3 regions of the Bradyrhizobium sp. CCBAU 45394 genome follow, and region 3 is predicted to be linked to each of the others. Evidence: predicted binding sites of a transcription regulator. Region 3 holds the regulator's gene; each other region holds the start of a gene.
The links. Region 3 encodes PhoB, which activates phosphate uptake and scavenging genes when phosphate is short. Its sites were predicted from a motif close to TGTCATNNANCTGTCAT; they were not measured.
Positions count from the first base shown of each region.

Region 1: a site for PhoB is predicted at 1,583-1,599, ahead of phnC (phosphonate ABC transporter ATP-binding protein). Genes of this name have one in related genera too.
Region 2: a site for PhoB is predicted at 999-1,015, ahead of WN73_RS03010 (phospholipase C). Genes of this name have one in related genera too.

Region 1 is NZ_LBIX01000017.1:334,457-336,688, forward strand. It holds gene phnD (phosphonate ABC transporter substrate-binding protein) at 1-598, opposite strand, end outside; gene phnC (phosphonate ABC transporter ATP-binding protein) at 663-1,472, opposite strand; gene WN73_RS11030 (chloramphenicol acetyltransferase) at 1,646-2,232, shown strand, end outside.
Region 2 is NZ_LBIX01000004.1:476,451-478,682, reverse strand. It holds gene WN73_RS03015 (ABC transporter substrate-binding protein) at 93-884, shown strand; gene WN73_RS03010 (phospholipase C) at 1,070-2,232, shown strand, end outside.
Region 3 is NZ_LBIX01000175.1:184,926-187,157, reverse strand. It holds gene pstB (phosphate ABC transporter ATP-binding protein PstB) at 1-100, shown strand, start outside; gene phoU (phosphate signaling complex protein PhoU) at 112-828, shown strand; gene phoB (phosphate regulon transcriptional regulator PhoB) at 851-1,558, shown strand; gene WN73_RS36160 (GcrA family cell cycle regulator) at 1,792-2,232, opposite strand, start outside.

The DNA.
Region 1 (2,232 bases), on a different contig from region 3:
ACTGGTTGGCCGCGACATCGACCGTGCCCTGCGCCAGCGCCAGGATCGCGTTCTCATGGCTGCCGGTGAAGACGACCTTGCTGAAATAGGTGTCGGCGTCCGCGATTCCCATCTTGTCGAGCTCGAAGCGCGGCACGTTGTTGCCGGACGTCGAGTTCGGGTCGACGAGGCCGAGGTTCTTGCCCTTGAGCTGGTCGATGCTCTTGTAGGGGCTGCTCGCCTTGACGAAGAACACCGAATAGTAGCCGGTCGAGCCGTCGGCGTTGATATCGTTGGCAAAGGCGTCGGTCTTGACGCCGGTCAGGCGGGCGCGGGCGAACGAGGCCGAGCCGTAGCTGGCGATATGGATGTTGCCGGCGCGCTGGCCTTCGATGACGGCGGCGTAGTCATTGGCGATGCGCAGCGTGACCTTCACGCCCAATTCCTTGGAGAGATAGCTCATGAACGGCGCCCAGCGCTCGGTCACGCCCGAGGCGTTTTCCGCCGGAATGACCGCGAAGGTCAGCTCGGGATATTTGGCTTTCCAGTCGTCGGCGGAGGCCGAGGTCATGAATGCGAGCGCGGCGGCGCCGGCAAGAACTAATCTGCGAGTGATCATGATACCCTCTTCATCGGTTGGGGTCGGTTGACGCAAAAATTGGCAACGACAGAAGCGATGCGGCTCAGGCGGCGGCCGCCGTTCCAAGCGCCGGAATGCCCTCGGGCGCCGGCACGGGCGAGCCGCCCATGACGTCGGTGGCTTCGAGATCGTAGAGCTCGCGCGCGACGTGATCGGTCAGCGCAGACGGTGCGCCGTCGAACACCACACGGCCCTGCGCCATGCCGATCAGGCGGTCGCAATAGCTGCGCGCCAAGTCGAGCGAATGCAGGTTGCAGAGCACGGTGATGCCGAAATGCTTGTTGATGCGCAGCAGCGCATCCATCACGATCTTGGTGTTGCGCGGGTCGAGCGAAGCGATCGGCTCGTCGGCGAGAATGATGTCGGGCTGCTGCACCAGCGCGCGGGCGATCGCGACGCGCTGCTGCTGGCCGCCGGAGAGCTGGTCGGCGCGCTGCGCGGCGAGCGCGGCGATATCGAACTGTTCGAGCGCGGACATTGCCAGCGCCTTGTCGTGTTCGGGCCAGGTCTGCGACAGCGAGCGCCAGGCCGGCATCGTCGCGAGGCGCCCCATCAGGACGTTGGTGAGAACATCGAGCCGGCCGACGAGGTTGAACTGCTGGAAGATCATCGCCGAGCGCGCCCGCCACTGCCGCAGCTCCTTGCCGCGCAGCGCTGTGACGTCGGTGCCGTCGAACAGGATGCGGCCCTGCGTCGGCGTCACCAGGCGGTTGATGGTCCGCAGCAGCGTGGACTTGCCGGCGCCGGATCGTCCGATCACGCCGACGAATCCGCCGGGGGAAATTTGAAACGAAGCGTCGTCCACCGCGGCTTTTGCGCCAAAGCGGCACGTCAGACCTTCAACCACCAGCATGCAGGGCTCCAGAGTAGCTGGGACCCACCGCTAACGCCGACGCTTGACACTTGTGTGACATGCACGTTGCGGTGCGGCGATCCAACACACCTCATCCCCTGTCATCGCTGCGTCATGACATTGTCATCGAGCCGCTCGAAGAGGAACGCCCGCCCTCACGCTTCGGATACGACATGGCCGGCAAAGCCCTTTCAGTCCAACCGACCATCGATCCCTCGGCCAAGCTGCACGAGACCCGGCTCGGCGCCTATACCGAGGTCGGCGCGCGCACGATCCTGCATGAAGTGACGATGGGCGATTACTCCTATGTCGTGAACGATTCGCAGATCACCTACACCACGATCGGGAAATTCTGCTCGATCGCGGCGATGACGCGTATCAACCCCGGCAATCATCCGATGCATCGCGCGACGCAGGCGCACTTCACCTATCGTTCCAGCGCCTACTTCCCCGGCGAGAGCGACGACACGGAGTTCTTCGACTGGCGGCGCCAGCATCACGTCCATATCGGCCACGACGCCTGGATCGGCCATGGCGCGATCGTGCTGCCCGGCCGCAACATCGGCACCGGCGCGGTGATCGCGGCCGGCGCCATCGTCACCAAGGACGTGCCCGCCTACACCATCGTCGCCGGCAATCCCGCGCGGATCGTAAGGCGGCGCTTCTCGGAAGAGATCGCCGGACGGCTTGCGCGGCTCGCCTGGTGGGACTGGGATCACGACAAATTGCGTGAAGCCCTGCCCGATTTCCGCAGGCTCGG
Region 2 (2,232 bases), on a different contig from region 3:
GCGCACGATCGACCAGAATTGTGTCAAAGGTCGTGTGGCGGAAGCGAAGCGGTCGGGACGACGAGAACAAGAAAACGCGAGGAGAACATGACATGTCCGCGTCCGTCCAATCGGCCCTCTCCGGTCTCGTTCTCGCGGCGGCGGTTGCCATGCCCGCGCTAGCCGATGGGCTGAAGGACGAGATCGCGCCGACCGGCAAGCTGCGGGTCGCGATCGCAATCAGCCCCGCAGGCGGCGCATTCTGGTCGACCAGGACGGAGACCGGCTATGCCGGCGTGCCGGTGGACCTCGGCAAGGAGATGGCGGCCCAGCTCGGCGTTGGTGTCGAATATGTCGTGCACCAGAACTCCGGACAGATCACCGACGCAGCCAGCAAAGGCACCTGGGATGTCACCTGGCTGCCAAAGGACCCCGAGCGCGAGAGCAAGATGATGTTCGGGCCGATCTACGAGGTCGCGGACGCCACCTACATCGTCAAGGCTGGTTCGAACGTGACCAGTTTTGCCTCGCTCGACCAGCCCGGCATCAAGGTCGCGGCCGTCAACGCCACTACCACCATGCGTGGCGCTGTCGCGCATCTCAAGAACGCTGAGGTCACCGGCTATCAGACCTATGATGAGATCTTCGGCCTCCTGAAGAACGGCGAGATCGACGCCTTTGCGCTGTCGCGGGACCAGCTCAACAAGATGGCGCAGAAGATTCCGGGTACAAAGGTGCTGGACGAGACGTTCAAGAAGACGGTGACGGCCGTCGCGGTGCCGTTCGGCCACAGCCTGGCGCTGACCTTCGTCACCAAATTCATGAACGAGGCGACGATCAACGGCACCTTGCGCAAGGCCTATGACAACAATGGCCTGAAGGATTCTCCGATCCGCACCGAGTAGACGCCCGCTGTGGCGGACTCCTCACCATGAGGGTCGAGGAAGGCAGCTTCGGGCAAATCGCCCGTGTAGAAAATCTTGTCTGAACAACTGCGCAAAGTGTCTCTTGCGTCAAACTGACACAGCTCTGTCATCGCGCGCCATTAACGTTCCCGGGGTCGGCGTCAATCCTTCGGGGCAACACAACAATGAAATCCAGATTTCTGACGACGGCCGCGATTTTCGCGGCCGCGACGGCACTCGCATGCGCCATGCCTGTTCTCGCGGACGATTTCGGTCGGGACCGCGATCATGATCACGATCGTCACCGTCATTCGCATGACATCCACACCGAGACGCCGATCAAGCATCTCGTGATCATCTTCAACGAGAACCGCTCGTTCGACCATTATTTCGCGACCTATCCGAACGCGGCCAATCCGTCCGGCTCTATACCCTTCGTGCCGAAGCCGCACACGCCGAAGGTCAACAACCTCGTCACGGCGAACCTGCTGGTCAACAACCCGAACAACAGCCCGGCCAACGGCACCGGCGCGACGGATCCGTTCCGTCTCGACCGCACCCAGGCCAACACGCGCTCGCAGAACCATGCCTACACGCCCGAGCAGCAGGCGGTGGACAACGGCAAGGAAGACCTGTTCCCGAAATTCACCGGCCGCGGCACGGCCGGCGGCGCCGGCGCGTTCGGCACCAACGGCCAGGTGATGGGCTATTTCGACGGCAACACCGTCACGGCCTTCTGGAACTACGCCCAGCACTTCGCCATGAGCGACAATCACTGGACCGACACGTTCGGTCCGTCCACGCCCGGCATGCTGGAAGTGGTCTCCGGCCAGACCAACGGCGCGCAGAACGTCGTCGGTACCTCGTCCTCGATCGCCGACGGCCAGGGCGGCCTGACGCTGATCGGCGACACCGATCCTGCCTACGATTCCTGCTCGAGCACGACCAGCACCGTGCTGATGACCAGCAAGAACATCGGCGATCTGCTCAACGACGAGCGCATCAGCTGGGGCAGCTTCATGGGCGGCTTCGACCTGACGCTCAAGAACGCCAACGGCACCACCGGTTGCGGCCGCAGCACCTTCTCGAGCAACGTCAACGGCACCATCGTGGACTACAGTCCGCACCACGCCTTCTTCCAGTACTACAAGTCGACCGCCAACCCGACCCATGCGCGGCCGAGCTCGGTCCAGGCGATTGGCCATACCCACGACTTCAACGGCAAGGTTGATCCGGCCAACCACAACTACGATCTCGAGGACTTCTACGCCGCGGTGAAGGCCGGCAACTTCCCGGCCGTCTCCTACATCAAGATGCCGGCCTTCCAGGACGGTCACGCCGGCAATTC
Region 3 (2,232 bases):
GTATCTCGGCGAGCTGATCGAGTTCGACGACACCAGCAAGATCTTCACGTCGCCGAGCGACCGGCGCACGCAGGATTACATCACCGGCCGGTTCGGCTGAGGAGACGGGACATGGGTTCTGAACATACCGCAAAGGCCTTCGACACCGACCTCCAGGAGCTCACCCGGCTCGTCGCCGAGATGGGCGGGATCGCCGAGCGCATGATCGTCGATTCCGTCGACGCGCTGATCCGCCGAGACGTCGCGCTCGGCCAGCGCGTCGTCGCCACCGACACCGAGCTCGACGCGCTGCAGAAGCGCATCGAGGAGCGCGCCGTGCTCACCATCGCCCGCCGCCAGCCGATGGCGGTCGATCTGCGCGAGATCGTCGGCGCCATGCGCGTTGCGACCGATCTCGAGCGCATCGGCGACCTTGCCAAGAACATGGGCAAGCGCGTCGCGGCGCTGGAGACGGATTTCCATCCGCTCAAGCTGTTCCGCGGCCTCGAGCACATGACCGACCTCGTGCAGCAGCAGGTCAAGTCGGTGCTGGACGCCTATGCCGCGCATGATCTGCCGGCGGCGATGGCGGTGTGGAAGGGCGACGAGGAAGTCGACGCCATCTGCACCTCGCTGTTCCGCGAGCTCCTCACCTACATGATGGAGGATCCGCGCAACATCTCGTTCTGCATCCATCTGATGTTCTGCGCCAAGAACATCGAGCGGATCGGCGACCACGCCACCAACATCGCCGAGACCGTGTTCTACATGATCGAGGGCCAGGCGATCACCGACAAGCGACCGAAGGGCGACATGACGACCTTCGCCACGACGGTCCCGAATACCTGAAGACTTAAGGAGCGACGACACCATGGGCGCACGCATTATGGTGGTTGAGGACGAGGAAGCTCTCACCGAGCTTCTCCGCTACAACCTCGAAGGCGACGGCTATGATGTGGAGACGGTGATGCGCGGCGACGACGCCGACACCCGCCTCAAGGAACACATCCCCGATCTGATCGTACTCGACTGGATGCTGCCGGGCCTGTCGGGCATCGAGCTGTGCCGCCGGCTGCGGACCCGGCCCGAGACCAAGCAGCTCCCGATCATCATGCTCACCGCGCGCGGCGAGGAGAGCGAGCGGGTGCGGGGTCTTGCGACCGGCGCCGACGACTACATCGTCAAGCCGTTCTCGGTGCCGGAGCTCTTGGCACGCGTGAAGGGCCTGCTGCGGCGCGCAAGCCCGGAGCGGCTCGCCACGGTGCTGGCCTATGGCGACATCGAGCTCGATCGCGACAAGCGCCGCGTCGCGCGCTCGGGCCGGCCGATCGACCTCGGCCCGACCGAATATCGCCTCTTGGAGTTCTTCCTGGAGCATCCCGGCCGCGTGTTCTCGCGCGAGCAGCTGCTCGACAGCGTCTGGGGCCGCGACATCTACATCGACGAGCGCACCGTCGACGTCCACATCGGCCGCCTGCGCAAGCTGCTCAATCTCGGCCGCGAGCAGGATCCCATCCGCACCGTCCGCGGCGCCGGCTACGCGCTGGATGATCGCTTTGCGAAGGCGGAGCAGACGTAAGCTAGGGGCGAGTTGGTTTGGCGAGCTGTCGCCACGATATCGGTGTCGTCCCGGCGAAGGCCGGGACCCATAACCCCAGGGCGCAATTGTTTGCGCGACAAGGGTAACTCCGTGTCCCCGTAACCACATCTGCTGGTGGTTATGGGTCCCGGCCTTCGCCGGGACGACATCGGAGTGTGTCGATCCGTCATCGCGTGACGGCGCCGTCTTTGCAATCAGCTAGAGCGACAAACTCACCGCGAGGGCTTCGCCGGTGCGCGCCGGCGATCCGCGGCGGGCTGATATGCCACGCGCGAGTGCTGCGCGCAGTAGGGCAGGCCCGACAGCGCCCTGCCGCCGCAGAAGAAGAAATCCGGGCTCGAGGGATCGCCGACCGGCCAGTGGCAGGTCGCCTCGTTCAGCTCCAGCAGCGACAGCCGCTGGCTCATCGGCACCACGTTGTCGTAGGTGACCGGTTCGGCCTCCACCTCGACCTCGAAGGCCTGCGCCAGCGCGGTGTTGCCGCGCGCAATGGGGCGGCTCACCCGCATCATGTGCTGCGCGGGGCGCGCCTTGCGCGGCCGCGGAGCCGCCGATGAGGGGCTCTTGGCGCGGCCGGATAGGCCGAGCCTGTGTACCTTGCCGATCACGGCATTGCGGGTCACGTTCCCGAGCTCGGCTGCGATCTGGCTGGC